DNA from 3 places in the Verrucosispora sp. WMMC514 genome. Region 1 is predicted to be linked to each of the others. Evidence: riboswitches for the same ligand, from Rfam matches in the RefSeq annotation. Region 1 holds a riboswitch; each other region holds the start of a gene.
What was found. Region 1 has a riboswitch for cobalamin ahead of O7597_RS30720 (acyl-CoA thioesterase). Riboswitches for the same ligand answer to the same signal wherever they lie in the genome.
Positions count from the first base shown of each region.

Region 2: linked by a shared signal. The riboswitch ahead of O7597_RS25310 (ribonucleoside-diphosphate reductase subunit alpha) and the one ahead of O7597_RS30720 (acyl-CoA thioesterase) in region 1 are both predicted to bind cobalamin.
Region 3: linked by a shared signal. The riboswitch ahead of O7597_RS04920 (peptidase) and the one ahead of O7597_RS30720 (acyl-CoA thioesterase) in region 1 are both predicted to bind cobalamin.

Region 1 covers NZ_CP114906.1:6,660,565-6,671,035, reverse strand. Annotated here, with positions in the region: gene O7597_RS30775 (class I SAM-dependent methyltransferase) at 1-225, shown strand, start outside; gene O7597_RS30770 (WYL domain-containing protein) at 470-1,363, opposite strand; gene O7597_RS30765 (alpha/beta hydrolase) at 1,373-2,419, shown strand; gene O7597_RS30760 (hypothetical protein) at 2,500-2,907, opposite strand; gene O7597_RS30755 (DUF2277 domain-containing protein) at 3,054-3,341, shown strand; gene O7597_RS30750 (hypothetical protein) at 3,394-4,341, opposite strand; gene O7597_RS30745 (histidine phosphatase family protein) at 4,532-5,140, shown strand; gene O7597_RS30740 (DNA-binding protein) at 5,281-5,475, shown strand; gene O7597_RS30735 (helix-turn-helix transcriptional regulator) at 5,508-6,065, opposite strand; gene O7597_RS30730 (bifunctional NAD(P)/FAD-dependent oxidoreductase/class I SAM-dependent methyltransferase) at 6,141-7,763, shown strand; gene O7597_RS30725 (LysE family translocator) at 7,780-8,400, opposite strand; gene O7597_RS30720 (acyl-CoA thioesterase) at 8,402-8,848, opposite strand; cobalamin riboswitch at 9,037-9,254, opposite strand; cobalamin riboswitch at 9,490-9,571, shown strand; gene O7597_RS30715 (prenyltransferase/squalene oxidase repeat-containing protein) at 9,693-10,471, shown strand, end outside.
Region 2 covers NZ_CP114906.1:5,435,889-5,446,359, forward strand. Annotated here, with positions in the region: gene O7597_RS25285 (hypothetical protein) at 1-385, shown strand, start outside; gene O7597_RS25290 (hypothetical protein) at 1,381-1,920, opposite strand; gene O7597_RS25295 (helix-turn-helix transcriptional regulator) at 2,128-3,366, shown strand; gene O7597_RS25300 (hypothetical protein) at 3,576-3,725, shown strand; gene O7597_RS25305 (hypothetical protein) at 3,722-4,069, shown strand; cobalamin riboswitch at 4,223-4,429, shown strand; gene O7597_RS25310 (ribonucleoside-diphosphate reductase subunit alpha) at 4,571-6,943, shown strand; gene O7597_RS25315 (ribonucleotide-diphosphate reductase subunit beta) at 6,979-7,974, shown strand; gene O7597_RS25320 (ABC transporter ATP-binding protein) at 8,054-8,845, opposite strand; gene O7597_RS25325 (ABC transporter substrate-binding protein) at 8,842-9,828, opposite strand; gene O7597_RS25330 (iron ABC transporter permease) at 9,854-10,471, opposite strand, start outside.
Region 3 covers NZ_CP114906.1:1,094,205-1,104,675, forward strand. Annotated here, with positions in the region: cobalamin riboswitch at 95-237, opposite strand; gene O7597_RS04915 (hypothetical protein) at 314-808, opposite strand; gene O7597_RS04920 (peptidase) at 840-1,883, opposite strand; cobalamin riboswitch at 1,982-2,128, opposite strand; cobalamin riboswitch at 2,285-2,501, shown strand; gene O7597_RS04925 (acyl-CoA thioesterase) at 2,683-3,129, shown strand; gene O7597_RS04930 (FAD-dependent oxidoreductase) at 3,367-4,989, opposite strand; gene O7597_RS04935 (helix-turn-helix transcriptional regulator) at 5,066-5,623, shown strand; gene O7597_RS04940 (PepSY domain-containing protein) at 5,854-7,290, opposite strand; gene O7597_RS04945 (DUF5134 domain-containing protein) at 7,376-7,951, shown strand; gene O7597_RS04950 (ATP-grasp domain-containing protein) at 8,145-9,365, opposite strand; gene O7597_RS04955 (ABC transporter ATP-binding protein) at 9,448-10,471, opposite strand, start outside.

The DNA of each region.
Region 1 (10,471 bases):
GCGTTCAAGCACGGCGACGGGACCGGGCATCGCAACGGTCCCGGTAGCCGCGTCGGCAGTCTCGGCGTCGACTTCGATCGGTACTGGCTCTCGGCCGGCGAGATGGCGGACCGGTTCTCCGCGGCCGGGTTTGCCCTGGTCTTCCAGGGCAGCACCCCGCCCGAAGAGGCAGAGCCGCCGCACGGGTACATGCTGGTCCGCAAGACCGGCTCCACGAACGCGTAGTGCGGGGATCCGCCGCGAGTCGGGCTCGACCAACGGCTGAGGGACGGATCAGCCGGGAACCGTGCACTCGATCACGGCGATGGGCGCGCGTTGCAGCTCTACCACTGTCCGGCGCGGCCAGGGACAGGTAGGTGTCCACCAGCTCCGAGCCACGCGTGCGCCGATAGTCGGCCGGGTGGAACAGCGCCGCAATCAGATCGTGTGCCGGACGATGGGGGTCGTCACGCCGCTGGTGCTGCCGGTCTCAGGCGTATCGCTCGACGAGCATGTTGCCGATCGAGGCCAGGTGGTCGCGCACAGCCGGCGGGCCGGTGACGTCGATCCATTCGACCAGCCCGGCAAGCTCGCCAGCGAGTGTGTGTTCGTCGTTGCCACGGATCACGACCTCGATGCGGCCGTCGGTCGTGGCGCCTCCGACTTCGAGCCGACCGCCGAATCCGATCCGGAGTATGCCTATCGCCTGGGGCGCGCACACCGCCCGGGCTTCGAGTGGTGTTCGTTTGCGATCGACGTCGTCGGCGATCACGCGCCAACTCTCGGCGAGGTCGAAGTCCTCCGGCCGGTGCACGGGGTCGCCGGTCGGGTCGGCGGATGACACGCGGTCGATCCGGAAGCTCCGCCGACCGGCCTCGGTGTTGGCGACGAGGTACCACGACTGGCCTTTGGCGACGATGCCCAGCGGGTGGACGGTTCGCTCGGTTGCGGCGCCTTCGCGGTCGACGTAGCCGAGCCGGACCTGGACGCCGCGGATCACCGCGTCCTGGAGCGCATCGAGGAAGCGGGGTGGTCGGGGCTCGATCCGGCTCGCTCCCCATCGTCGCGGGTCCAGCACGAGCGACGACGCTGCCGTCTCGGCCTGTACCCGGAAGGGTTCCGGTAGGGCGTGGACGAGCTTGCGTAGCGCCGCTTTCACGGCCGGCGTCGCCGCCGAGGCCGGGCCGGCGACCAGGAACAGGGCACGGGCCTCACTCGCGGTCAATCCGGACAGGTCGGTGCGGGCGCCGCCCACGAGGCGCCAGCCGCCGCCCCGGCCCTGAACGGAGTACACCGGCACCCCGGCCATGCCCAGGGCGTCGAGGTCGCGACGGGCGGTGCGTTCGGAGATCTCCAACTCTCGGGCGACCTCCGCTGCGGTCACCTGCTCGCGATGTTGCAGCAGAAGGAGGATGGCCATCAACCGGTCGGCTCGCACTCGGACAACTCTCTCAGGGAAACCGGTCAGGAGGTGACCGGTTTCGCTGTGCAGGATGCCGGCATGACTACCGACTTTCCCGAGCCCACCCGCGTTTCGGTCAACGGTGTGGAGCTGGAGGTGTTCGAAGCCGGCCGGCAGAACGCGGGGAACCCCGTCGTGCTGTGTCACGGCTGGCCGGAGCACGCCTTCTCCTGGCGCCATCAGATGCCCGCCCTCGCGGCGGCGGGCCACCACGTCATCGTTCCGAACCAGCGGGGTTACGGCAACTCGTCCCGCCCGACCGAAGTCACCGACTACGACATCGCACACCTGTCGGGCGACCTCGTCGCACTGCTCGATCACTACGGATACGACGATGCCACCTTCGTCGGTCACGACTGGGGCGCGGCCGTCGTCTGGGGCCTGACCCTGTTGCATCCGGGCCGGGTCAACAAGGTGATCAACCTGAGCCTGCCGTACCTCGAGCGCGGCGACCGACCCTGGATCGAGCTCATGGAGGATGCGCTCGGTAGCGACTTCTACTTCGTCCACTTCAACCGGCAGCCGGGCGTCGCGGACGCCGTGTTCGAGGAGAACACGTACCAGTTCCTGCGGAACCTGTACCGCAAGGATGTGCCCCCCGCGGAGCCGGGACCGGGCAACGCGTTGATCAACCTTGCCAGAATGGAAACCCCGCCCGGTGAGCCCATCATGAGCGACAGCGAACTGGCCGTCTTCGTCTCCGCCTTCGAATCAACAGGGTTCACGGGCGGCATCAACTGGTACCGCAACCTGGACCGCAACTGGCGGTTGCTGGCGGACGTGGACCCCGTCATCCGGCAGCCCGCCCTCATGATCTACGGCGACCGCGACACGGTCGCGAGATCTGAAAGATTGCCACAATTCGTGCCGAACGTGGATGTGGTCAGTCTGGACTGCGGTCACTGGATCCAGCAGGAAAAGCCGGAAGAAACTAACCAGATTATCCTCAAGTGGCTGGACCAGCGGGGTGTCGTCTAGCGCAGCAGGAGATCTGAACCGCCCCGGGTTCTGTGGAGTCAATACAAGATCCGGGGCGGTTCAGGGGCCCGCGCTTCGGCTCAATCCCGGGTGAAGCGGGCGCCAAGAAGGTGCCCCAGTGCGGGGCCGAGGATCTCGTGTGCCGGATCAACCTTCAGCCACAGCAACTTGTGGCGGCTGCCGTCATCCATCTTCAGCGCCAGCCGATCCGTCAGGATCCCGCGGTGCAGCCGGGCCTCAGCTACCTCATCGAGCGGGATCACCTTGTTGGTCCGGTGCGCGGACGTGATGTCCCGCAGAGCCAAGGACGACGCCGGCACCTCGGGCAGCGGGACGGGGACCGTACGGCCGTCCTTGTTGGCGCGTGTCTCGCGGAGGGTCAGCCGACGTCGGACCAGATGACGTGGCAGCAACCACAGCTCACCATGGATCCAATCGGCCCATCCAGTCGTGCAACTCCTACTGATCAGCCGTGCTGTCTCGTCCACGGCGACACGCTAACGAACCGCGATGGGTAACCTCCTTCGCGTACCCCACGTCGTGTCCGGTCCGACACCAGACCGCGGCCGACAGTGGTCATCGGCGGGCCGAGCGACGAGGCCAGCCAGGTGGAGCTGCGTGGCATGGTAGGGACATGTGCAGAAACATCCGCGTGCTTCACAACTTCGAACCGCCGGTGACCGACGATGAGATCGAAGCCGCCGCCCTCCAGTACGTGCGCAAGGTCAGCGGCGCGACTCGGCCCTCGGCGGCCAACGAGGAGGCGTTCGGTGAGGCGGTCCGCGCCGTCACGGCGGCCACCCGGACACTACTGGACAGCCTCGTCACGAAGGCGCCTCCCCGCGACCGGGACGTGGAGGCGGCCAAGGCGAAGGCGCGCGCGGCCGAACGGTACGGGTCTCAATCGACCGCCTCGCGCTGATCGGCGCCGAAGGTAGCTGCCGGTCAGGAAACCGTCGGGTGCGCCGTGCCGCCTACTGTCGGGTGAGAAGATTGCGGCGTTCGGTGTCGATCGTGGCGAGTTTTGCGGCTACCTGGGTTGCCCGTTGCTCCAGCCGGGCTTGCACGTCGCGCACCAGTCGCATGGACCGGGCGACGTTCTGCTCGGCCTGCTTGATCCGATCTCGTACCGCGAGGTCGGTGAAGATGTTGTCGAACCAGACGTCGACGAACCGGGTCAGGCCGTCGACTGCCAGCTGCGGGGCGGTGAGCGCCACCCCTGGGACATCGGCGAGTTCGGTGCGCAGCACGGCGAGACAACGATCGGCATAGGCTGCGGCCTGGGCCGCCTCGTCCAGCCGAGTGTGTTTGATCGCGCTGCTGATCGCACCGCCGCCGAGAAACGTGTCATAGGCTGACCAACCGGACGCATTACCGAGCTTGTCCCGTACCTGGGACAGGGCGCGCGAAGCGGTGTGCGCGGCCTGCATGGCCTCGGTCACCTCGTGCGTCTCACTGGTGAGCCGGCCCCGCTCGGCAGCCAGCTCCAACAGTGGCGCACGGCGCGGGTCCCCGGAGCCGGCCAGGTATCGCTCCTTGTCGTCGAGTACGGCGGCATAGGTGCTCGGCGCCCCGGCGAGCTGACGCAGCCGCGCCTCCGCCGCGCTGTGCTCCCGCCGTATCGCCTCAAGCCGGCCCTCGGCCTCGGCCACCCGATAGCGTGCGGCCTCGGCCTCCGCACGTTCACGCGCCAGCGTGTCGCCACGGGCACCGCGCAACGAGACCAGCACCCGGGTCAGGGACAGACCCTCCAACCGCTCGACGTCCTCCCGCTCGCGGGCGTGCCGTGCGCGCAACGCGGCGAGCTGCGCGGTCATCTCCTCCGTGCGCCGGCGCAGTTCCGCACTACGCCGGGTGGTCATCTCGTACTCACGGAGCGCTTCGGCAGCCGAAGCCAGCCGATGTTCGATGTCGTCAGCCACACCACCCATCTGACGACAGCGGTGCAAGGGCACAGTTGGCGGTTCATCCGCCGGCGCGGTCGCGGGTGACCGGGCGGCGGCTACCGGAGTGGGGTGGGATGCTGGAGGGCCTGGATGGCGCCGGACGTCGCACTGGCGGGCAGGAATCCCCTGATGCGGAGCAGGAGGCAGAGTGAGGAACCTGTACGTCGTGACGCACCCAGAGGCGACGCACCACGTCGATGGACTGGTCGGTGGGTGGTTCGACTCTGACCTGACTGCCCGGGGCCGCGCGCACGCTGACCTGATCGCGCAGGTGCTCGCCGACCGGTTGTCCTCTGCTGCCGGCGTCGAGGTGTTCTCGTCGGACCTGCTCCGTGCCCGGCGGACAGCGGAGACGATCGGTGAACGGCTCGGATCGAGCGTGGTGCTGGACGCCGACCTCCGTGAGAAATCGTACGGTGAAGCCGGAGGACGCCCGCAGGCGTGGCTGGACGGACGGTTCGTGCCGCCGCCCGCCACCGGTGAGCGGATGCGTCATGACGAGGGCATATCCGGCGCGGAGACGAAGTGGGAGCTGGCCGTACGGGCCTACGCCGCGCTGGAGGGGATCCTACGGTCGAAGGTGGAGCATCAGGTTGTGGTGACCCACGGGGGAACGGCCACGTTCCTGCTCGCGGCCTGGATCGGCATGCCCCTCGGCGCGGCGGGTCTGGTGGGCATCCGCTTCTCTGCTGGCGGCATCACCCACCTGCGCGAGGACGACTACTTCCACAACCGCTGGATCGTGCAACTGAACGACACCCACCACCTGGCCTGAGGGCGGATTCGACCGCATTCCGGCCTGGGCCTTGTCGTCAGAGCCGCCGCCTGGACGCGTACGGCCGGTGTCAGCCAGACACCGAAACCGTGGCCGCGACGGGTCGATCCTGCGGGGGAGCGGCGGTCTAGCATCGAGCGGTGGAATCGTCCCTTGACACCCTGCCGAAGATCGGCGCACCCGCGACGCGGGCGCTGAACGCCGCCGGCTACACCGCCCTACGCCAGCTCGACGGTGCGCCGCGTGCGGAGCTTGCCAGGTTGCACGGCGTGGGGCCGAAGGCACTGGACATCATTGAGACCGCCCTCGAACAGCACAATCTCGGGTTGAGCTGACGCGAGGCACCCCACCCTGGCGGGTTGCGCGCTTACTGGTGCAGATGCGCGCGCTGGCCCTCGCGGTCGAAGATCATGATCAGCTCGGCGGGCTCGTCGAGCGCTGTCATCGAGTGGGGTGTCATCGTGGAGAACTCGGCTGCTTCGCCCTTGCCGACCTCGATCCGCCGCTCGCCGAGCCACAGCAGCACCCTGCCGTCGAGGACCAGGAACCAGTCGTACCCCGGATGGACCCGCTGGGCCGGCATCGTCGCCTCGGGCTCCAACCGGACCTTCATCGCCATGGTGCGCCCGTCGACGCGGCTCAGCGGCCAGGTGGTGCGCGAGCCCGAACGGTGCTGCACGGGACGGATCACCACGTCCTCGTCGCTGGTCGCCTCGAACAGGACGTCGAGGCTGACCTGTAGCGCGTTGGCCAAGGGGACGAGCACGTCGAGGCTGAGTGTACGTTTGCCCGTTTCGACCCGGCTGATCGTCGACGGGCTGAGATTGGTGCGTTCGGCGAGTTCGTCCAGGGAGTAGCCGAGCGTGGTGCGGATGCTTCGCAGCCTTGTGCGCGCCAGATGCTCCACGTCACTGCGGTCGGTCATGTCCCCAGCATGACACGCCTTGCGAATTCCGCAAACCACCTTTCACCAATCGCCAGGCGTTCCTACGCTTGACGCATGACGAACCACGCCCACGAAGCCTCCGACCACCCACCCCACCAGCGCGTCGTCCGCCGGTGCGACGTTGCCGTCATCGGCGGCTCGGCGGCCGGTCTGGCGGCCGCGCTGCAGCTCGCTCGTCAGCGACGCTCGGTCATCGTCGTCGACGACGGCACGCCGCGGAACGCGCCGGCGGCGCACATGCACGGCTACCTGGGACGTGAGGGCACCCCGCCCGAGGCGATGCGGGCCATCGGGCGGGAGGAGGTCCGTAGCTATGGTGGCAACGTCCTCACCGGCCGTGTCCTGGCCGTGCGCAAGGAGGACGACGGGTTCCACCTCGCCCTCTCGGGCGGCCACGGTCTCGTCGCCCGCCGGATACTGGCCGCGACCGGCATCGCCGACGAGCTTCCCGACATCGAGGGCCTCGCCGAGCGTTGGGGCCGCGAGGTGATCAACTGTCCGTTCTGCCATGGCTGGGAGGTCCGCGACCTGCGGGTCGTGCAGATCGTCACGACGCCGATGGGACTGCACCCGACCCAGCTGATGCGGCACCTGACCGACCAGTTGACCGTGGTGCTGCATGACGCGACGGGGATCGACCCGGCCGTGGTGCGGACCCTCGTCGCCTCCGGGGTTGCGGTGGTCGAGGGCGCGGTGCGCCGGGTGTCCGACGCCGACCCGGACGGTTCACTCGTCGTCGAGCTTGCCGACGGCCGCAGCCTGCCGGCCGACGCGGTCCTCGCCGGTGCCCGGTTCCGTCCCCGGGTCGAGATGCTCGCGGGGCTGGGCATCGACATCACGGCTCACCCCAGCGGACTCGGTGACCTCGTCGCGGTCGACGCCACCGGACGTACCAGCGTGGCGGGCGTGTACGCCGCCGGGAACCTGACGGACCCGAGCGCCCAGGTCCTGCCGGCCGCCGCGAACGGCAGTTGGGTCGGTGCCCAGATCGCCTTCAGCCTCGCCGCCGAGGACACCACGGCGGGCCTGCGCCCCTCCGGCGTCGAGATCGAGTGGGACAGCCGGTACGGGGATCAGGAACGCATGTGGAGCGCCAACCCGAACGGCACGCTCGTGGCGGAGGCGACGGACCTGCCCCCCGGCCGGGCGCTCGACGTCGGCGCCGGTGAAGGAGCCGACGCGATCTGGCTGGCCGAACGAGGCTGGCAGGTGACCGCCTCCGACGTCTCCGGCAGAGCACTGGACCGCATCCGGGCCGAAGCGGAGCGTCGCGGGCTCGACGTGCGTACGCTGCACCGCGACGCCAACGACCGGGCCGCCTTCGCGGACGAGACCTACGACCTGGTCTCCCTGCAGTACGGTTCGTTCCAGCGCACCCCCGAGCAGCGCGGACTGCGCAACCTGCTCGACGCCGTGTCCGTCGGTGGGACGCTGCTCGTCGTCGGCCACGAGCTGACGCCGCTCCAGCAGCCGGCGGACCCCGGCGAGCAGACCCGCATGTACGACCCGCAGGCGTACGTCGGCATCGACGAGATCGCCGCCGCGCTCACGGCCTCGGGCGACTGGCGAGTCGACGTGAACGAGAGCCGGCCGCGTCCGCCGGGAGCGATCAGCACCCACCACGTCAACGACGTCGTGCTGCGCGCCGTCCGGCTCGACCATCGCAAGGAGCGGTGAGGCCACGCCGCAGGGGTCAGCCGGCGGCCAGTCGTAGTCCGAGCACGACGAACGCGACGGCGCAGATCCGGTTGACGCGCCGTGACCAGCGGCTGTCAGTCATCCTTCGGGCCAGGCGTCCGGCGCCCGCGCCGATGGCGATGTCGACGGCGAGCTGCACGGCCATGAAGACAGCGCCGAGCAGGACCAGTTGGGCGGTGGGGTCACCGGCGGCCGGATTCACGAACTGGGGCAGGAACGCCACGCTGAACAGGATCATCTTCGGGTTGAGCAGGTTGGTCAGCAGCCCTCGCAGGAACGCCTGTCCGCTGGTGCCAACCCGCTTCGTCTCGTCGGCGGGCGCGCCGGCACCGAGCAGGGCGCGAATCCCGAGGGCGACCAGGTACACCGCGCCTGCCCAGCGGATCGTGGTGAACAGCACCGGCGAGGCCGCGACGAGCGCGGCCAGTCCGCAGACGACGGCCGCGATGTGGATCGCCTCCCCGGCGGCGACGCCGATCGCGGCGACGATACCCGCCCGGGTGCCGTATCGGGTGGCGTTGGCGAGGACGAACATCATGTCCGGCCCGGGAGTGACCATGAGTAGGGCGATCGCGGCGAGGTAGCCCGCGAGGGCCGTTGTGGACAGTCCGAGCATCTCAGTACTCCTCGGTGCCGTCGAGCAGGGCGCGCCGCAGTGCCAGCCGGTGCTCGCGACGGATCTCTGCCTCGCGGTAGCGCCGCCGGTCGCCGTCGGTCTGGGGGAGCAGCGGTGGCACCGGCCGGGGCTGGCCGTCGTCGTCGACGGCGACCATGACCAGGTGGGCGGTGGCCACGTCGGTCGGTGGTACGGCCCGGTCCCATCGGTCGGCCGTGACCTTGACGGTGACCTCCATGGAGCTGCGTCCGGCCCAGGTGATGCGGGCGTCGACGTGCACGACGTCGCCGACGCGGACCGCGCGGAGGAAGGCGGTCTCGTCGATGGCGGCGGTTACGGCCGGTCCGTCGGAGTGCCGGGCGGCGACCACTCCGGCGACGGAGTCGATGAGGTTGAGGATCCGGCCGCCGTGGACCGTACCCATGAGGTTGGTGTGGTGCTGGTCCATGATCTGCGACAGGGTCAGATGGGAGGCCGACGGTGGTCGGCCGGCGAGTGTGGTGGTCGTGTCCTGCACGGGGGCGTCCGTCCTCGGAAAGGAGGCCACCGACCGGGGGGCGCGCACGTCGAGGAACACGCCGACGCGGCGCGTCACCCCGCCCGACCCACCCGCGAGGTCGACGGCAGGCGCACACACCTTGTGTACGCAGCGCGGGCAGGTCTTCGGACTCGTGGGCGGTGCCGGACTCGTCCGTTCTCCTACTGGCCGTCGCTTCCCAGGCCGGGTGGCCCAGTGCGTGGTGACGGCGGTCGTTCCCACTCACCGCTGCGGGGCAGTCCCGGATTCTCACCGGGTTCCCTCTTGCGACGCCCCACCGGTAACGGTCGGGCGAACCAGCGCCGTCGGTCACCCTATCCCGACCCGGCCGGTCAGCGGGCTCGCCTGGTGCTCGCTGTGAGCTGTCTCCCTCGACGGTCCACCTGTTCCGTGGCCGGTGCAACGGAAGCGGGGTCTGGCGGAGCGAGAGCGAGACCCGGCCGCCGCCTGCCGCGTTGTGGTTACCCAAGGTGCGCATCCGGTTGCTGATTGACAGTGGTCGTGTGGCCGACGAGACTGGCGCGACAACTGAACAACGCGCGTGCGTGTGGGGGAAGTCCGGTCGAAGTCCGGCGCTGGCCCGCAACGGTAGGCCGCCGGGGAGCATCATCCCTGGTGGCGAGCCCGAATACCTGACGTACCCGCGAGTCTCTGCTCCCCACCCGTCGTGGCCCACGGGTCGGAGGCCGGTCCGCCGTGGCATCACCGAGCGGGCCGGGTCTCGACGACCGCCGGGCCGGAAAGGCGCCAACCGATGGTCGTTCGCCTGGGCCGGCACCGCCTGCTCGCCCTGCTCTGCGGGATACTCGCCGCCCTCACTCTCACCACACCCACGATCGCCGCACCCACGATCGCCGCACCCGCACACGCGGGTGCCGTCCGGACGGATGCCGCCGCCGGTTGGTTGGCCCGACAGTTGGTCGACGGAGAACGTTTCGAGGCCGTCTTCGACGGGGTCGCGTACCCCGACCAGGGGTTGACCCTGGACGCGGTTTTCGCGTTCGCCGCCGCCGGTGTCGCCGACGACTTCGGCGCTCAGGCGTTGGCCTGGGTGACCCGGCCGGACGTCCGCGACGGGTACATCGGCGACGGCACCACTGAGGCGTACGCCGGCGCGACCGCCAAACTCGCTCTCGCCGTCGCGGTCCGCGGCGCTGACCCCACCGACGTCGGCGGTGTGGATCTCATCGCCCGGCTGCGGTCGCTCCAGGACCCCGATGGCCGGTTCACCGACCGGTCGGCGTGGGGTGACTACAGCAACGCGTTCAGCCAGTCCTTCGCGATCTTCGCGCTGGACCGGACCGCGCAGGGCGTGCCGGCGGTCGCCGCCGGCTGGCTGGCCGGCACCCGGTGCCCGGACGGAGGCTATCCGCTGCTGCCGGAGCAGCCCGTCTGTGTCTCCGACGTGGACGCCACCGCCGTCGCGGTGCAGGCGTTGCGGGCCGCCGGACGCCCGGCTGACGCCGCCGCGGGATTGCGCTGGCTGGTCTCGGTGCAACGCGCCGACGGCGGGTTCACCAACTCCGGTGGGGT
Region 2 (10,471 bases), 1.2 Mb from region 1:
CTGGGCTCGCGAGGATGAGGATCGAACATTCGAGCACCGACGGGAGTCATATGTCAGCTTTTACGAGTCCCTCAAGGCCATGGCTCTAATGGCCTATGAAAAGGGTTACGGCTTCCACAGCGACCCTGTGCTGCCTCGCGACTGGAATGCTCAGACATTCGCTCGCCTGAACCGCCTGAGGATCTATGGAAGGCCGGCCGTCGCTATGGCGGCAGCTACAGCGTACAACGCAGCTTGGCGGTGGGGTGAGTACTGCAAGCACGACGACCTTGACGATCCGATGTTTTACGACGGTCAGGAACGATATGACGAAGCTGAGTTCAAGCTGCTACTCATGATCCGAGAGGATCTCGGAATCCCTGGGGACACCGATGATGCGCGTTAAGGGGGCTCGTTTAGCTGAGTGGCTAACTGGGTGACTGCCGACGCGGGTAAGGTTGGACGTGCGTCGATGCTGGCCCGCTAACCGTGCTTGTCATGAGGTGGTACTGGATTTTGCGGTGCCTGAGCATTGGTAGAGTCTCTCTTTCGATGGGCGGGGGCGGCCACGTCTGAGCGCGTGTAGCGTTTCCTAAGGGGGCCCCCAGATGCTCGACTAGGTTAATGTGGAGGAATGTAGACTCAAGCCCTTCCGAGTAATGTACGATTAAGAAGTGAACTTTGAAGATTATTATTGAGGTAATAAAGTAAGGGAATGCTTTTCCGTCTCGGGCTATCAAAGCCTCGCCTGTGGCGTGATAGTAGACAGAGTCTCCCTGCGGGAAAGGTAGTGCCCAGACTTGGAGTCTGGGTGGAGTCTCGCCTCTCCTCAGTGCGTTGCGCTGATCCTGACCGGATGCCCGTCGCATTTGTGTTAGTGCCTCGATCACGATCGCCGTCTTGCCGGCCCATCTAGCTATATGCCCCAACTCTCGTGCTGAAAGCTCTCTTTCTAGGCCCTTGGCCATATCCTGGACCAGTGGGCCGGCTTGCGACTCTTCGAGTCGGCTCATCCATCCACCGTTGCATGACTTACAAACCTCACGTACCCAGCGACTAAAGGGTCTCGCGTGCACATTCTGGTTTGCCCAAACTGCTATCCCCGCCGCGTTCAACCGCCAACCCTCGTCAATGCGTTCGAAAGGGTCGCCGCCAAATATCTTCTGCCATTTCTTGGGTAGTACGTGCTCTTTGCTGATCTCACGAGTGCTTTCGCAGAAGAGGCATCTCTTCTGTTCCGACTTTAACACTTGTCTGCCCTTCGTTATGACTGGTGGGTTCGCTTCTGCAACTTAATTCAGTTGTGATCGCACAGCAACCAACAAACGTGGTTGAAGACTGTAACCCCCGCCCAATGCGCCGTCCGATATTTCCTCTGGATCCCTCGCGGCCTGCTGGCCGTCAGACGCCCAGTAGGACGGAGGCATGTGTGGGGGAGGCGCTGGTGACTCGGACCCGGAGAAAGAGACGAACGTGCTGAGGGGCGGGTGCGCCGAGCCAGCGCTCAGTCTCCAATCGGAGGCGGGTGATGTGCCGGTCATCCTGGAGCAGGCAGTGCAGCGGCTTTTCACTGTCCTCCGGGGCCCAGTCTGATGGAACCTGCTGCGTTTGCTGCGGCCATGTCAGTGCGTCGAACAGGGTCTTGAGCTGGTTATCGATGTCTGCCCTGCTGAGGACGCTTCCCGGCGCGGCTTCCCGCAGCAACAGGATGTCTAGGTCTGCTCGCAGGTTGTACGCGTCGTGCACGACCGCAGTAAAGCCATGTCCGGCGATGGTCTTGTAGTTGGTGCCGTCAGGCTCAGCGGCTCTCGCCAGTTGCTTAAGTGGCTCGTGCGTCCACAACTCCGCCAGCTGTCCATGGAAGCGTCGGCGGACGTCCATCTTGTGCTTCGCGCTGGCGTCGGGGGTGAGCACGCCGTCGTAGGTCAGGGTGAAGCGCATGGGGTATGTCTATCCCACAATGGGAGTTGGCGGCACCGCGCACCGAATAAGTCTCGGCCAGTCGACTGACCACCTCCGCCGACGGCACGACTCGCCTGTCGGGCGCTGTCTGGCATCCCGGTGCCGGGTACCGTCGACTGTGGCGGCCCGCCGGTGTGCAGGCCGGCAGGTCACCGCCCGGCCCTCCACCTGGGGAGACGATCGACCATGCCGACCATCGGGGAGCACCTCGCCCGTATCCGTCGCCAGTCCACCCTCACGCAAGAACAACTCGCCGAGCGTGCCGATGTGTCGGTCGAGACCATCCGCAAGCTGGAGCGCGGCGAACGGGCCTCCGCGCGCATGGCGACATTGCACGCGCTCGCCCGCGCCCTGGACGTGCCCACCACCGCGCTGCTCGGCGACACCTCGCAGGCCGCAGCCCGACGCGAACCCGACCACCGGCCGCTGTCCCTGGCGGCGATCCGGCGGACACTGACCCCGGCCCGAGGGCTGGGCGGCCCGGTCACCGTCACGCCGGCCGGACCGCCGCCCGCCCTAGACTTTGTCCGCCGTCGCCTGGGCGACCTCGACGCGGCCTACCACCGAGGCGACTATGCGGCAGCCCTGACCGGCATGCCCCGGCTGATCGAGGACGCGCAGCACACGGCAATGGCCGTCGCCGACCCAGAGCGCATCCGTGCGTACGTGACGTTGGCGCAGGCCCGCTATCTGGCCGGCGAGCTGCTAATCCAGCTTCGGGCCGGGGATCTGGCATATGCGGCTGTGGCCGGAGCCCTCGACGCCGCCGAGGTGGCCGGTGACCCAGTACTCGGTGCGTCCACAGTCAAGGGATCGTCGTGGCTGCTGCTGCGACAGGGTCGGCTCGACGAGGCCGAGCAGGTGGCCATCGCCACGGCAGACGCAGTGGAGCCGCGGCTACGGCGGGCGGAGCCGGCGGAGCTGGCGGTGTGGGGCTGGCTGCTGCTCGCCGCCGCCGCTGCTGCCGCCCGGGACAACCGAGCCGACGACGCGAACGCGCTGCTCGACGCGGCGGCGGCTGGCGCGGCGCGGCTTGCGGACCGGCCGGTGGGCGGAGGGCACCTGGCGATCCTTGGCGGATTCCGCGCGGCCCGGGTGGAGATGATGCGGGTGGAGGCGGCGGCCGTTGCGGGGGATGCCGGCCGGGTGTTGGAGATGGCCGAGCGGGTGCCGGTCGGGGCCACGGTGGCCACGGTGGCCACGTCGTGGCAGCGGCACCGGCTAGATGTGGCGTGGGCGTACGTCCAGCAACGGCAGTATGCCGACGCCACCGGGGTGCTGTTGGACCTGCGGGATCGGGCTCCGACGTGGCTGCGGCAACAGCGGTACGCTCGCGACATCGTGCAGCAGATCACCAACGGGCGCCGTCGGGCGATGTCGACAGAACTGTCCGAGCTGGCCACGCTCGTCGGCTGCACGCTCTGACCTGTACACCACGTACCAGTCACACCGCTGACCTGCGCGTCTGGTCGTTGACGTCCCTGGTAGTTCGTCGGTCTAACCGGGACGGTGGGCGGGAGATGCCGGGCGTGGTCCCCCTGCGCCGGGCATCTGCGGCGGCGGCGGTGTCTATCGCGTCCCACCCGGTGCGGGGAACCCGCCGCCGCCTTCCTGAACATGGCGGAGGTGATGACGTGAGCAGGTGGCGCAGGTTCTGGTGGTGGCTGCGGCGGCGGCCGAGGCCGCTAGCTGACGGCAGGCAGTGGCGGGAGACCGTCGAGCAGGAGGCCGCCCGGCAACGCCTGCTCGACCAGGCCCGGAGCAGCGCCCGGTGGCTGGCATGACCGGGCGACCCGTGCGCTACCGCGACGCTATGGCCGCTGAGGCGATCCGGATCGGTCGCGCTGTCGACGCCCTGCCCGGCCGCCTCGGCGACCAGCACCTACCACGCCGGCCGCAGTGGACGTGCGGCACCTGCGACGGCGAACCGGTGTGGCCGTGCGCTCCGGCGCGGGTGCGACTCGCCGAGGCGTACGGCCGGGACCGGGTGGGCCTGTCGATGTACGCGGGTGCCTTGTTGACGGCGGCGTTGGACGACCTGCCGCGCGAGGATCCCGGCGAGCTGACCACCCGGTTCCTCGCGTGGCTGCGGTGCACCTGCGGGGCGGGTAGCCGCGCCGGGGCGTGACCGACGATCAGCATCCCGTCGCATCCGCCGTCCTTTTCGTACGCCTGCCTGCCTGCGACCGGTCAAGCACGGACCGGCATAGCCGGATGTGACCCACGTTGCAGGACACGCCGACACACCATCTGGTGTCTTGCGTTCGTGGGCCACCCATATATGGTGTCACCCGTAGCTGGTTCGGGCGCCCATCCGGGGCGGCCGAGGCAAGAGGGAACCCGGTGGGAATCCGGGGCTGCCCCGCAGCGGTGAGTGGGAACGACAGCCGTCACGAAGCACTGGGCCACGGCCTGGGAAGCGACGGCCAGTAGGAGCGCGTTAGCACGCCCACGAGTCCGAAGACCTGCCAGCACGCCGCCCGCACTCGTGGGCGGCGGCCGCAGGCCGCGTGGGACGGCCGACGCCAGGAACGGGCCGTGCCGCCTGCGCGGATCCCGTGGCGTCCTCCCGCGTGTCCGAGGCCCTCGGTGACGGCGCGAGGAGAGAGACGTGACGGTCGTGCGGGAGATGGCGGCCTCCGGCCCAGCTGTGTCGGAGCAGCGCCGGCAGGTGATGCAGGTCCGCAAGCGCGACGGCGCCACGGAACCGGTGGACGTCAACAAGATCGTCCGTGCGGTGGAGCGGTGGGTTGCCGACCTCGACGAGGTGGATCCGCTGCGGGTGGCCACGAAGACCATCAGCGGTCTGTACGACGGTGCCACCACCGCCGAGCTGGACAAGCTGTCCATCCAGACGGCCGCCGAGCTGATCGGTGCGGAGCCGCAGTACTCGAAGCTGGCGGCGCGGCTGCTGGCCGCGTACGTGGACAAGGAGGTCCGTGGGCAGCAGGTGGCGAGCTTCAGCCAGTCCATCCGGTACGCGCACGGCCTGGGGCTGATCGGGGACGCCACGGCCGATTTCGTGGCCCGTAACGCGCGCAAGCTGGACGACGCGGTGGACCCGGACGGCGACCTGCGGTTCGAGTACTTCGGGCTGCGTACGGTCGCGGACCGCTACCTGCTGCGGCATCCGCAGACCCGGCTGGTGGTGGAGACGCCGCAGTACTGGCTGCTACGGGTGGCCTGCGGGCTGTCGCAGACGCCGGGCGAGGCGATCGCGTTCTACCGGCTGATGTCGAGCCTGGCCTACCTGCCGAGTTCACCGACGCTGTTCAACTCGGGTACCCGGCACACGCAGATGTCGTCGTGTTTCCTTGTCGACTCGCCGCGCGACGAACTCGACTCGATCTACGAGCGTTACCACCAGGTGGCGAAGCTGTCGAAGTTCTCCGGCGGGATCGGCATCTCCTGGTCGCGGGTGCGGGGTCGGGGTGCGCTGATCCGGGGCACCAACGGCAGGTCGAACGGCATCGTGCCGTTCCTGAAGACGCTCGACGCCGGGGTGGCGGCGGTCAACCAGGGTGGCCGACGCAAGGGCGCGGCCTGCGTCTACCTGGAGCCGTGGCACCCGGACATCGAGGAGTTCCTGGAGTTGCGGGACAACACCGGGGAGGAGTCCCGGCGTACCCACAACCTGAACCTGGCCAACTGGATCCCGGACGAGTTCATGCGGCGGGTCGAGGCCGACGGCGACTGGTCGCTGGTCGACCCGTCGGACGCGCCGGAGCTGCCGGACCTGTTCGGCGAGGCGTTCGACGAGGCGTACCGGGCGGCGGAGAAGAAGGCCGTCCGGACGGTCAAGGCCCGCGACCTGTACGGCCGGATGATGCGTACGCTCGCGCAGACCGGCAACGGTTGGATGACCTTCAAGGACGCCGCGAACCGGCTGTCCAACCAGACCGGTGCGCCCGGCAACACGATCCACCTGTCGAACCTGTGCACGGAGATGCTGGAGGTCAACAGCGACACCGAGACGGCCGTGTGCAACCTGGGCTCGGTCAACCTGGGCGCGCACGTCACCGCCGACGGCGTCGACTGGGAGAAGCTGCGCGCGACGGTACGCACGGCTGTGGTGTTCCTCGACCGGGTGATCGACATCAACTACTACCCGGCCGAGCAGACGGCGGTGTCGAACCCGCGCTGGCGACCGGTCGGGCTCGGGCTGATGGGGCTGCAGGACGCGTTGTTCACCCTGCGCCTGCCGTTCGATTCGGCGTCGGCACGGGAGCTGTCGACCCGGGTGCAGGAGGAGATCTTCCTGACCGCGCTGGAGACGTCGGCCGGGCTGGCCGAGCGGTTCGGCCCGCATCCTGCGTACGCCGAAACCCGGGCCGCGAAGGGTGAGCTGCATCCCGACCTGTGGGGCGCGGAGGTGACGCAGACGCAGCGGTGGACCGCGCTGCGGGAGCGGGTCGCCCGCCACGGGCTGCGGAACTCGCTGCTGGTGGCCATCGCGCCGACCGCCACGATCGCTTCGATCGCCGGGTGTTACGAGTGCATCGAGCCGCAGGTGTCCAACCTGTTCAAGCGGGAGACGATGTCCGGTGAGTTCCTCCAGATCAACACGTACCTGGTCCGGGAGTTGAAGGCGCGCGGGCTGTGGACGGCGCCGATCCGGGAGCAGATCAAGCGGGCCGACGGGTCGGTGCAGGGCATCGCCGAGCTGCCGGCGGAGGTGCGGGAGCTGTTCCGTACCGCGTGGGAGCTGCCGCAGCGGGCGCTGATCGACCTGGCCGCCGCCCGGGCCCCGTTCATCGACCAGTCGCAGTCGCTGAACCTGTTCCTGAGCGCGCCGACCATCGGCAAGCTCTCCTCGATGTACCTGTACGCCTGGAAGGCCGGGCTGAAGACCACCTACTACCTGCGGTCGCGTCCCGCGACCCGGATCCAGCAGGCCACCGTCGCCGTCACCCCGGCGATCAAGCCGGTCGTCGCGGTCAGCGACGACGAGGCGTTGGCCTGTTCCCTGGAGAACCCCGAGAGCTGCGAGGCGTGCCAGTGACCACCGTTTCCGAACCCGACACCGGCCAGCGGCAGATGCTGCTCGATCCCGGCATGGACCTGACCCTGCGGCCGATGCGCTACCCGCAGTTCTTCGACCGGTTCAAGGACGCCATCAAGAACACCTGGACCGTCGAGGAGGTGGATCTGCACGCCGACCTCGCCGACCTGGCCAAGCTCTCCCCGGCGGAGCAGCACCTCGTGTCCCGGCTGGTCGCCTTCTTCGCCACCGGCGACACCATCGTGGCCAACAACCTCGTGCTCAACCTGTACCAGCACGTCAACTCGCCGGAGGGCCGGCTCTACCTGTCCCGGCAGCTGTTCGAGGAGGCGGTGCACGTCCAGTTCTACCTGAACCTCCTGGACACCTATGTGCCGGACGAGCGGGAACGGTTCGCGGCGTTCGCGGCGGTGGAGAACATCCCGTCGATCGCCCGCAAGGCCGAGTTCTGCTTCAAGTGGATCGACTCGATCTTCGAGCTGCGCGAGTTGCGGACCCGCGCGGACCGGCGCGCCTTCCTGCTGAATCTGATCTGCTTCGCCGCCTGCATCGAGGGACTGTTCTTCTACGGTGCCTTCGCCTACGTGTACTTCCTGCGGTCCCGGGGTCTGCTGCACGGCCTGGCCTCCGGCACCAACTGGGTGTTCCGGGACGAGTCGATGCACATGGCCTTCGCCTTCGACGTGGTCGAGACCGTACGCGCCGAGGAGCCGGACCTGTTCGACGACGAGATGCGCCAGCAGGTCCGGGACATGCTCGCCGAGGCCGTCGAGTGCGAGGTGCAGTTCGCCGCCGACCTGCTCGAACAGGGCGTGTCCGGGCTGTCCCTGGCCGACATGCGCGAGTATCTCCAGCACGTCGCCGACCGCCGGCTGGCGCAGTTGGAGATCGAGCCGCGGTACGGGTCGAAGAACCCGTTCGCCTTCATGGAGTTGCAGGACGTGCAGGAGTTGTCCAACTTCTTCGAACGGCGGGTGTCGGCCTACCAGGTCGGAGTCTCCGGCACGGTCGCCTTCGACGACGACTTCTGACGGCGGTCCCATCCGCTGACCGAGGGCCGGCCCGGCGATGATCCTGCCGATCGTCGCCGAGCCGGGCCGCCGGCCGGTCTCAGACCCGGCTGGCGGTCCTTTCGACGGCGGGCTGGTCGTTCGGGTGGAACAGCAGGTGGATGGTGCCGTCGAGGTCGAGGCGCTGGATCCCGATGCCGTAGACGGGTTCGAGAACGGCAGGGTCGAGGACCTGCTCGGTGGTGCCGGCGGCGGCGACTCCACCCTGGCCGAGCAGCACCAGGTCGTCGCAGTAGCGGGCGGCGAGGTTCAGGCCGTGCAGCACGACGACGGCGCAGGTGCCGAGGTTGCGTACCAGCCGTAGGATCTCGTGCTGGTAGCGGATGTCGAGGTGGTTCGTCGGCTCGTCGAGCAGCAGGTGGGTGGCCTGCTGGGCCAGCGCCCGGGCGATGAGCACCCGCTGGCGTTCGCCGCCGGAGAGGCTGGCGAACGCCCGGGACCCCAGGTGGGCGGCACCGACCCGGGTCAGGCACTGCGCCGCGATCTCGTGGTCCGTCCGGCCGGTGCGCTGAAAGGTGGTCAGGTGCGGACCGCGGCCCAGCAACACCAACTCGGCCACGGTGAGGGCGGTCTCGCCGCCGGTCTCCTGCACCACCACGGCCAGTCGGCGCGCGGCCTCCCGCGGCGGCAGCGCGCCCAGGTCGTCGCCGTCCACGGCGACCCGTCCGGTGCCGCCGCGCAGCGCGCCGTAGAGCAGCCGCAGCAGCGTGGTCTTGCCGCTGCCGTTGGGGCCGATCAGTCCGAGCACCCGTCCGGGTCGCGCGGTGACGCTGACGCCGTCGATCACCGGGTTGGCGCCGTAGCGCCAGGACACCCGGGTCGCCTGGATCACGAGTCGGCCCCGAACCGTTGCACGATGCGCTCCAGCCCGTCGATCGACAGCGGGGTCGGCGGCTCGGTGAAGTTGAACAGCTGGGTCAGCACGTTGCCGTCGCGTACCGCGTTGAGCTTCTCGGCGCCGGGCAGGCCGGTCAGGCCCTGCTCGACGGCGGCGGGGTCACCGTCGCTGTAGAGCAGGATCAGCACGTCGGGGTTTCGGCCGAGCAGTTCCTCGACGGTGACCTCGAAGACCCGCTCCGGCGTGTCACCGAAGACGTTGCGGAAGCCGGCGGCCTCAAGTTGCGGGTGGGCCATGCTGGCGGTGCCGTACGCGTACGTGGTGCCGCCGCCGACCGTCGGGTACAGCACGGCGGCGGTACGACCGGACGCCGCCGAAGCGCCGGCCTGGATCTTCGCCATCCGCTGCCGGAGCGCGTCGACCGCTGTGGCCGCCTCCGTTTCGCGGCCGAACACCCGACCGTAGGTCTCCAGCTGGCGGTAGATGTCGTCGAAGCTGGGGGTGGCGGTGTTGTCCGGGCACATGGCCGGCTCCTCCAGCAGCGGGATGTCCACCGCCGTGAGGGTGTCGCGGGACAGGTTGTCGACCTCACCGAGCACCAGGTCGGGCTGCTGGCTGATCACCACCTCCTTGGAGATCTGCAGGTGCCCGCTGGTGTCGGTCTTGTCGGTCAGCAGCGGAATGCGGTCCAGTTCGGCGAGGGTCTCCGCGTCGTAGTACTCGCTGGGGTACTGCCCGGCCCGGGCGGTGACCCGGTCCAGCACGCCCAGCGCGTGCAGGTACGGCACGGCCGCGCTCTTGAGCAGCACGACCCGCTCCGGCGCGGCGTCGAAGGTCACCTCCACGCCGCAGTTGGTGACGGTGACCGGGTATCCCGGGGCGGCGGTGGCCGGCTCGTCGGCGGCACCGCCGCAGGCGGCGACCAGCAGCGCGAGAGTGGACATGGTCGCGGTGACGGCGAGACGGGTTGCCTTCATCGGTGCTCCTCGGCTCATCGGGCGCTCAGGCGCCGGTGGCGTGCAGACGACGGATCAGGACCAGCAGGAAGGGGGCGCCGAGCAGGGCGGTGATGATGCCGATCGGGATCTCCTGGGGGGCCAGCAGCACCCGGGCGAGCACGTCGGCCCAGACCAGCAGGATCGCGCCGAGCAGCGCGGCCACGGGCACCACGCGCACGTGCGGGGCGCCGACGATGCGGCGGGCGAGGTGCGGCACGACGAGGCCGACGAAGCCGATGCTGCCGGCGGCCGAGACCAGTACGCCGACACTGAGCGACACGAGCACGAGCAGCCGCAGGCGGAACCGGTCGGGTGACACGCCAAGCGTCTGGGCGGTCTCGTCGCCGATGGCCAGCACGTCGAGGCGTCGCCCGACGACGGTCAGGTATCCGATCATGCCGCAGAGCACGACGGCGGCGACCAGCAGGAGGGCGTTCCACCGGGCCAGTCCGAGGGAGCCGAGCAGCCAGAACATCACCGACCGGGCCCCCTCGGCGGACCCCGAGGCGAAGATCAGGAAGCTGGTGGTGGCGTAGAGGGCGTAGCCGACGGCGACGCCGGACAGCAGCAGCCGGATCGAGGTCACCCGTCCGCCGCTGCGGGCGATCAGGAAGACCAGCAG
Region 3 (10,471 bases), 1.3 Mb from region 1:
TCCGGAAGGCACCGACGGGCGGCATCCGCTCGCGTGGCCGCGACGAGATGCTGTACCTCGGTTACCCGGACTCCACCCTGTAGACCTCGACAGTGGAAGCCGCTCGTCCTGTGCGGGGCATTCCGGCTCGCGAGGCGGTGCTCGCTCACGGTTGCGGGTCAGCGTCGGCTTCTACCGACTTCCCCCCGTACGGGACGTATTCAGTTGTGTACCCGGCGCACCGGGTGTCGCCACCGTACCGCCGGTCACCTCTCGGCGCCAGCGTGGCGGGCGACACCCGGCACGTCCACGGCTCGTGAAGGGTACACGCAGGTCAGGGGGCGGTGATGCTGGGTGCCGCGCCGGAGCCGAAGGACCAGCCCTCGACCGTGCCCGGGGCCGGGTTGTAGCTGGTCGCCCCCAACGTGCTGTAGGTCCAGGAGGCGCCGCTGCCGGAGGCGTGCCAGTACGACCAGTACGCGCTGGCCGGCGGGGTGTTGATGCACGGCTCCGTCGCGGCGGTCGGCTTTCCGTTGATCCGGCAGACGAACGCCAACCCCCACCGCTTCGTACCGGTCACCGTGAAGCCGGCACCCTGCAGGGCGGCCAGGCCCGTGGCCGGGTCACCGAGCGCGCACGCCACCTGGACGCCGCCGCCGAGCGCACCGTAGTCGACCACCACGGTGACCCCCGACGTCCCGGTGCACGCGGCGGCCTGCGCGGCCCGTGGAGACGGCTCGACAGCAATCAACCCGACGGCGACGACAGCCACCGCCGCGATGCTCGCCAGCCACCGACGGACGGGATCATAGACCTGCGACATGAGCACTCCTTCTGGTGGGACGGAATCTGCCGGCCGGTCAGCGGCAGGGCAGAGTGGGTGCGCCGGCGGTCGCGGTGACAGTGGAGAGCCGGGCATATCCGGTGCCGGTCAGACCGAGAACAGCCTGCGCGGTGGCGCGGGGGGCGGTACCGGGATCGAAGACGCCGCCGTCGAAGTCGACAGCGCCCCGGTCGGCGACCGGGGCGGCACACCCGACCTGAAGATCGGCCAGGAACACGCGGGCCCGGGCCCAGGCCAGCGGCCGTCCACCGTCACGCAGCGCCTGAGCTGCCAACCCGGTGCTGTTGGCGTTCGCGACCCCACCCGCGTTGGTGAACCCACCGTCGGCGCGTTGCACCGAAAGCAGCCATTGCAGCCCTGCGGCGGCATCAGCCTTACGACCGGCGGCCCGCAACGCCTGCACCGCGACGGCCGTGACGTCCACATCCGACACACAGACCGGCTGCGCGGGCAGCAGCGGATAGCCGCCGTCGGGGCACCGGGTACCCGCCAGCCAACCGGCGGCAACCGCCGGCACACCTTGCGCGGTCCGGTCCAGCGCGAGAATCGCGAAGGACTGGCTGAACGAGTTACTGAAATCACCCCACGCCGACCGGTCGGTGAACCGGCCACCCGGGTCCTGGAGCGACTCCAACCGGGCGATGAGATCCACACCGCCGACGTCGGTCGGGTCACCACCGCGGACCGCGACGGCGAGTGCGAGCTTGGCGGTCGCGCCCGCGTACGCCTCAGTGGTGCCGTCACCGATGTACCCGTCACGCACGTCCGGCCGGGTCGCCCAGGCCAGGGCTCGAGCGCCGAAGTCGTCGGCGACACCGGCGGCGGCGAACGCGAAGACCGCGTCCAGGGTCAACCCCTGGTCCGGGTACGCGACCCCGTCGAAGACGGCCTCGAAGCGTTCCCCGTCGACAAGCTGTCGGGCCAACCAGCCCGCGGCCGCATCGGATCGGACGGTGCCGGCCTGCGGGGGCGCGGCGATCACGGGTGTGGTCAGAGTGAGGGCGGCGAGCACACCGCAAAGCAGGGCGAGCAGGCGGTGCCGGCTCAGGCGGACGACCATCGGACGCGCCTTTCCGGCCCGGCGGTCGTCAGAAACCCGGCCCGCCCGGCGACGGCGCGGCTGGCCGGCCTCCGACCCGTGGGCCACGACGGGTGGGGAGCAGAAATCGCGGGTGCGGCAGGTATTCGGGCTCGCCACCAGGGATGCTCCCGGCGGCCTACCGTTGCGGGCCAGCGCCGGACTTCGACCGGACTTCCCCCGCACACACACGCGGTTGTTCAGTTGTCGCGCCAGTCTCGTCTGCTCCCACAGCCACTGTCAATCCGCTACCGATCGCACACGGTGGGTCGTGGCGGCGAGGTTCGTGGCGATCGCGGCCACGGGCCGACGCTCGGCGTCGGAGTGATGGGGCAACTCGCCGCAGGTACCCGGGCCGGACGGTCGTCGGACCGGGTCAGGATAGGGTGGCCGACGGCGCTGGTTCGCCCGACCGTTACCGGTGGGGCGTCGCAAGAGGGACCCGGTGAAAGTCCGGGACTGCCCCGCAGCGGTGAGTGGGAACGACAGCCGTCACCACGCACTGGGCCGCAAGGCCTGGGAAGCGACGGCCAGTAGGAGACCGGCCGAGTCCGGCACCGCCCACGAGTCCGAAGACCTGCCCGCGCTGCGGACACAAGGTGTGTGCGCTGCCGTCGACCTCGCGGGCGGGTCGGGCGGGTGACGCGCCGCAACGGCGTGCTCCTCGACGTGCGCGCCTACGGGTCGGTGGCTTGTTCCCCGAGGACGGACACCCGTGCACTACACGACCACTCTCGCCGGCCGACCACCGTCAGCCTCCCACCTGACCCTGTCGCAGATCATGGACCAGCACCACACCAACCTGATGGGTACGGTCCACGGCGGCCGGATCCTCAACCTCATCGACTCCGTCGCCGGAGTGGTCGCCGCCCGGCACTCCGACGGCCCGGCACTCACCGCCGCCATCGACGAGACCGCCTTCCTGCGCGCGGTCCGCGTCGGCGACGTCGTACACGTCGACGCCCGCATCACCTGGGCGGGTCGCAGTTCCATGGAGGTCACCGTCAAGGTCACCGCCGACCGCTGGGACCGCGCCGTACCACCGACCGACGTGGCCACCGCCCACCTCGTCATGGTCGCCGTCGACGACAACGGCCAACCCCGCCCGGTGCCGCCGCTGCTACCCCAGACCGACGGAGACCGGCGCCGCTACCGCGAGGCACAGATCCGCCGCGAACACCGGCTGACCCTGCGCCGTGCCCTGCTCGACGGCACCGAGGAGTCCTGAGATGCTCGGACTCTCCACGGCAGCCCTCGCGTGACCCCCACCGGGCAACCGGTTCTGCTCGGCGCCGTCTTCATAAAGTGCAGGTCACCGTCGATATCGCCCTCGGCGCAGGTGCCGGACGCCTCGCCCGACGGATGGCTGACGGCCGCTGGTCACGGCGCGTCAACCAGGTCTGCGCAGTCGTGCTCGTCGCGCTCTTAATGCGACTGGCCGCCGACTGACCCCTTCGGCGTGGCCTTACAACTCCTTGCGGTGGTCGAGTCGGACGGCGCGTAGCACGACGTCGTTGACGTGGTGGGTGCTGATCGCTCCCGGGGGGCGCGGGCGGGTCTCGTTCACGTCGATGCGCCAGTCGTCCGAGGCCGTGATCTCGGCGACGATGTCGTCGATGCCGACGTACGCCTGCGGGTCGTACATGGGGGTCTGCTCGGCGGGGTCCGACGGCTGCTGCAGCCACGTCAGGTCGTGGCCGACGACGAGCAGCGTCCCACCGACCGCCACGGCGTCGAGCAGGTTGCGCAGTCCACGCTGCTCGGGGGTGCGCTGGAACGAACCGTACTGCAGGGACACCAGGTCGTAGGTCTCGTCGGCGAAGGCGGCGGGGTCGTTGGCGTCGCGGTGCAGCGTACGCACGTCGAGCCCGCGACGTTCCGCCTCGGCCCGGATGCGGTCCAGTGCCCTGCCGGAGACGTCGGAGGCGGTCACCTGCCAGCCCCGTTCGGCCAGCCAGAGCGCGTCGGCTCCCTCACCCGCGCCGACGTCGAGCGCCCGGCCGGGCGGCAGGTCCGTCGCCTCCGCCACCAGCGTGCCGTTCGGGTTGGCGCTCCACACGCGTTCCTGATCCCCGTAGCGACCGTCCCACTCGATCGCGACGCCGGAGGGCCGGACGCCCGCCGTGGTGTCCTCGGCGGCGAGGCTGAAGGCGATCTGAGCGCCGATCCAGCTACCGTTCGCCGCGGCCTGCAGGACCTGGGCGCTCGGGTCCGTCAGGTTCCCGGCGGCGAAGACGCCCGCCACGCTGGTACGTCCGGTGGCGTCGACCGCGACGAGGTCACCGAGTCCGCTGGGGTGGACGGTGGTGTCGATGCCCAGCCCCGCGAGCATCTCGACCCGGGGACGGAACCGGGCACCGGCGAGGACCGCGTCGGCCGGCAGGCTGCGGCCGTCGGCGAGCTCGACGGCGAGCGACCCGTCCGGGTCGGCGTCGGACACCCGGCGCACCGCACTCTCGACCACCGGGACCCCGGAGGCGACGAGAGTCTGCACCGCGGCCGGGTCGATCCCCGTGGCGTCATGCAGCACCACGGTCAACTGGTCGGTCAGGTGCCGCATCAGCTGGGTCGGGTGCAGTCCCATCGGCGTCGTGACGATCTGTACGACCCGCAGGTCGCGGACCTCCCAGCCGTGGCAGAACGGACAGTTGAACACCTGAGCACCCCAACGCTCAGTGAGGCCCTCGATCTCGGGAAGCTCGTCGACGATGCCGGTCGCGGCCAGTACCCGGCGAGCGACGAGGCCGTGCCCGCCCGAGAGGGCGAGGTGAAATCCGTCGTCCTCCTTCCGCACCGCCAGGACACGGCCGGTGAGGACGTTGCCACCATAGCTACGGACCTCCTCCCGCCCGATGGCCCGCATCGCCTCGGGCGGGGTGCCCTCACGTCCCAGGTAGCCGTGCATGTGCGCCGCCGGCGCGTTCCGCGGCGTGCCGTCGTCGACGACGATGACCGAGCGTCGCTGACGAGCGAGCTGCAGCGCGGCCGCCAGACCGGCCGCTGATCCGCCGATGACGGCGACATCGCACCTGCGGACGATGCTCTGGTGCGGTGGGTGTTCGGAGGCTCCGTGGGCAGGGTCTGTCATGCGTCAAGCGTAGGAACAACTGGCGGCATCTAACAGGCCGCTTGCGAGATCCGCAAGACACCCACATGCTGGGGCGATGAACGACCGCAGTGACGTGGAACATCTGGCGCGCACAAGGCTGCGGAGCATCCGCACCACGCTCGGCTACTCCCTGGACGAACTCGCCGAACGCACCAATCTCAGCCCGTCGACGATCAGCCGGGTCGAGACGGGCAAACGGACATTAAGCCTCGACGTGCTCGTACCCCTGGCCAACGCGCTACAGGTCAGCCTCGACGTCCTCTTCGAGGCGACCAGCGACGAGGACGTGGTGATCCGCCCCGTGCAGCACCGTTCGGGCTCGCGCACCACGTGGCCGCTGAGCCGCGTCGACGGGCGCACCATGGCGATGAAGATCCGCCTGGAGCCCGAGGCGACGATGCCGGCCCAGCGGGTCCATCCGGGGTACGACTGGTTCCTGGTACTCGAGGGCAGGGTGCTGCTGTGGCTCGGCGAGCGGCAGATCGAAGTCGAAAAGGGCGAGGCAGCCGAGTTCTCGACGATGACACCACACTCGATGACAGCACTCGACGAGCCGGCCGAGCTGATCATGATCTTCGACCGCGAGGGGCAGCGCGCGCATCTGCACCAGTGAGCCTGAAACCGGGCAGGACGGGACCGGCAGGACGTGCCGATGACGCCGCGCCCTCATCGACGCGGCACCTCCGACGTTGGGCGGCCCGCCCTACGCACTCGACGAAGTGTGCAGCCACCGCGAACGCAGCCAGCGGACCGGCCACGTCGAGTGGCTGCACACCATCGAGAGGGACGACCAGGAGTGTCTGACGTGACGCCGGACAGACCAGGCCGGGCCGTCGCCGAGGTTCACACCGTGCCGAAGAAGCTCTTGAGGGCCGGCATCCTGCGGATCAGGAGCTGGTCCAGCGCGAGGATCACCAGCAGCGACAGACCGAACAGGGGCAGGAACACGCCGAGGACGGCCATCGCGGCGAGCAGGAGCCAGTTGCCCCAGATCGGAAGTTTCCCGCGGGGTGCGGCCATCCCGGAGGCGGTGCCGCGGCGGGTCCACCACATCATCGGTCCGGTGACGCACATGAAGATCACGGCGAGGCAGAACAGCGTGGACAGGATCTCGTTGGCGACGCCGAGACGCCGTCCCTCGTGCAGGGCGATTCCGTGGGACACGACCTTGGCCATGGCGCTGTAGTCGGCATAGCTGTACTGGCCGACCTTCTCGCCGCTGTACTGGTCGACGTGGACCGTCGTCTCCTGGGTGACGTCGGACTCGGCGGGGTTGCCGACGTTGTACCACTGGCTGCTCATCACGCTGAAGACGCCCGTTTCGCCTTCGGGGTACATGATCAGGTACGGCCCGGGAGCGCCCTGTGCCTGCGCCGTGGCGACGGCCTTGTCGATCGAGATCGGTGTGCCGGCGCCGGTGCTGGTGCCCTGCGGCGCGTTGCCGGAGGCCCATCCGGCGGGCGCCGACTGGCCGTCGCTGTTCTCGATCTGCTGCCGGATGGTGGACTCGGCACCGGGATCCTCGCCCCAGAGCGAGATGTTGCCGTGCGCGGCGAGTTCCGACGCTTTGGCGCCCCAGAAGCCGGTCCACGGCAGGCCGGAGATGACGAGCAGCAGGACGCCGAGGCCCACGGGGAGCCCGACGATGGCGTGCCAGCCACGGACCCGGGCACCGCGTCTGCCCTTGGCCTGGGCGCCGCTGCGGGCCTTCCGGCCGAGGAAGAAGATGATGAACCCGGTGATCGTCAGCACGATCCCCCAGGAGGCGCCGAGCTCGACGATCCGGTCTCCCACGCCGCCGTCGCCGATGAGCAGGTCACCGTGGATGCGCTCGGCCCAGGTGGAGACGAGTTGGTCCTGGCTGAGCGCGCCGGTGACCTCGGAGGTGTAGGGGTTCACGTACACGTTCGTGGTGCTGCCGTTCTCCTGGGCGGCGACGACGAACAGGGTGGTACGGTCGCCGATGCCGTCCTGAACGGACAGGATCGAACGATCCGGGAACTCAGCGCGAACAGCCGCTTCCTGGGCGGACAATGCGACCCTCTGGGCACCCTCGACCACAGAGACCTTCAGCACCCCGGGATGCGTGAGGGAGTCCACGTCGTCGCGGAACATGTAGATCATGCCGGTGACGGAAAGGGCGAAAAGCACCGGGATGACGATGATCGAACCGTAGAAGTGCCAGCGCCAGAACGCGGCGAACCACTTCGTCCTGCGGACTCTCGCGGTAGGCGCGGGCGTCTCCGCGGGAGGTGGCGCTTCGGTCTCTGAGACGGTCATCGAGGTGGGCCTTTCAAGCGTCGCCGGTCGCCCGGTTCACATGGTCTAAGTTGTAGTCGTGCTTGAGGCCCCATGGGTTCCCGTATTGACGGTCGTCTTCTTGCTGACCGGTCTCGTCTGCGTCGCCGACCTCGTCGTCCGCCGCCGGGCGGTCTCCCGTGACCAGCCCTTCTCCGATGAGGAACTGGTCGGCATCAACCACGGCGTGATGAGCGCGGCGATGATCCTCATGGTCTGGGTGATGGTGGAGGGCGCGGTCGCCTGGGCACAGATCGCGGTCTTCGCGATCCTCGCCCTCGCGCTGCTACCCGCCTACCGACGCACCCGGCACGCATCGGACCGAGCCGATCTGGTCAGTCACGCCGCGATGGACGTGGCGATGATCTGGATGCTCGCGGCCATGCCCACACTCATGTCCGAGTTGGGAACCGGCGGCGCAGGCGGCGGGCACTCCCACGGCGGCGGCGCCTCCGGCGGAGTACCCGTGCCGACACCGGCGTGGGCGGACACGGTCAACATCGCCTTCGTGGTACTCGCCGCCGCCACCGCCCTGTGGTGGCTGTACCGCACCATGACGGCGTCCCGCCACCGGCTGCACTCGCTCAGCTACTCCGTCATGGCCGCCGGCATGGGTACCATGCTGCTACTCATGAACGTGTGAGGTGTCGCCTGGACTCGGCCCGCGACGACGCCACGACGGGCTCCGTCACCGGCGAACCACTCAGTGCCGCCGAACGCAGGACTCGCGTCGACCACTCGCGGCCGGAGCAGAAACACGAAGGTACGCCCTGCCTCCGCCGGTGATCCCGGTGGACCTTCACCTACGGCTGGAGGCCGCAGCACCCCGCCTTCGCTCAGGTGACCAGGGTTCCGTCCGAGATGCTGGCCGACGGCTCGCTGCCGGGAAGGACCGCAATCGCCGACCCGAAGTCCGGAAGCAGCGCCGCGTACGCCTTTTCCAACTGGACCTGGCAGGTGGTGTAGTCGTCGGCCACCACAATGGCATGCCCGATTCGGCCGCCGAATCGGGCCGTCGGAGCCTCCGGCGCCGTCCACAGCGACTCGACACCGTCGGGCAGCCGAGCGGGTCGGCTCGTGGGTACGGTGTCTTCGACGGTGTCACCGTAACGGAAGATGATTCCGGCGGTACGTCGCCGCATGTGCCGCAGCCGCGGTTGTCTCCCGAGCGCCGTGTCGACCGCCGCCGCGACCAGATCGACGCCGGTGGCCAAGGGCACCAGCCGGGAGATCAGGTCACCACCGAGCCGGGCGTTGAGCCCGATCAACCGGGGTCCGTCGGCGGTCAACCGTACCTCGGTGTGGGTGACGCCCTCGCACAGCCCGAGCGCGGCGTGGGCGGCATCGACGGCACGGCGTACCGAGGCCAGGTGCTCGGCCTGCTGAGGAACTGAGATCAGTCGGCTGGCTGTCGCGAGTCCCGGCCCTGGTCCGGCGTGCCGGCTTCCGGCCGCGACCACCTGCAACCGGCCGCTGTGTACCAGAACTGACTCGACGCTGATCTGCGGCCCGTCCAGGTACTCCTGCACCAGAGCGCCGTCGGCGCCGGCCGCCCCGGCATAGGCGCGGGCCAGATCCGCCGGGCTGCGAACCAGCCGCACCCCGGTGCCGCCGGTCCCCGAACGCGGCTTGACCACGACCGGGTACCCCAGCTCAGCGGCGGCGCGGAGGGCCTGAACCTCGTCGGTGACCAGGACTGACTGAGCCGACGGCACCCCCGCGGCGGCCCATGCCTGGCGCAGCCGGTGCTTGTCCCGGCAGGCGCGGGCCGACGGCACGGGATGACCGGGTAGCCGCAGCGTGCTGGTGGTGGCCGCGGCGGTCTCGATCCAGTCCTCCTCCCAGGTCAGCACCGCGTCCACGGACTCTTTCCGAGCCAGTAGCAGCACGGACGTCAGGTCGTCGGCGGCGATCCGGTGTACGGAGTCGGCGTAGCGGATCTCCCAGGTCGCCGGAGACTCCTGGGCGAGCACCACGTCGTGCTCGGCGGCGACTGATGCGAGCTTGTGCTCGCGGTCCAGGTCACGTCCGCTACCGAGAATCAGGATCTTGGGCATGATGGATCCTTACGTCGCGAGAGCTTCGGGCGATGAATCGGTCTCCGCCGAGTCGGCGGGCCCCGGTCACGTCGAAGAGGGCTCACCCCTCGAGTTGCGAGGCGAGCAGGTCGACGTACGCGCCACCGGCGGCCACGAGTTCCTCATGGGTTCCGGTCTCGATCATTCGTCCGCCGGACAGCATGACGATCCGGTCGGCCGTCCTGATGGTGGAGAGCCGATGCGCGATGATCAGTGTGGTCCTGCCGTGCCGGGCTTCGTTCATCGCCTGGTTGACCGCCTGTTCGCTCGCGGCGTCAAGGTTTGACACCGCCTCGTCCATGACCAGGATCGGGGCGTTCTTGAGCAGGGCCCGTGCGATCGCGATCCGTTGCCGTTGACCGCCGGACATGAGCGCGCCGAGTTCACCCGCGATGGTGTCGTAGCCGTCCGGCAGTGTCGTGATGAACTCGTGGGCCTGGGCGGCCCGCGCGGCAGCCTCGACCTCCTCGTCGGAGGCGTCGGCGCGGCCGAGACGGATGTTCTCCCGCAGACTGGTGTTGAACAGGAAGGTGTCCTGCGGAACCAGCGTCATGAGTCGGCGAAGGTCCTCCTGCGGGAAGTCGCGAACGTCGTGTCCGCCCACCGAGATCGATCCAGCGGTGACGTCCCAGAACCTCAGCAGCAGGTTGGCGCAGGTCGACTTCCCTGCGCCGGAGTGCCCCACCAGGGCGACCGTATCGCCGGGGCGGATCTCGAAACTGACATCTCGTACTGCGGGAGTCAGGTCGCTGCGGTAGGCGAAGGTGACAGCGTCGAAGCGCACATGCGGCACGATCGGGCCCTCGGGCGGTTGGTTGACCAGGTCCGAGACAGGGGCGGGTGCGTCGAGCAACGTGTTGATGCGGTCCGCTGACGAGGCCACCACGGACAGCTCACGCGCGACCTCGGTCACCTTCAGCACGGGCAGCATCGCCATCGCCGCGAGCACGACGGCGACCGGGAAGAGAGCGCGGTCGAGTTCCCCCGCGACGACGAGCCACGCGCCGAGGGTCAGCACCACGAGTATTCCCAGCAGTGCGATGGTGTCTGTGGCGGCGTACTCGATGCCGCTGCGGCGTCCGTGC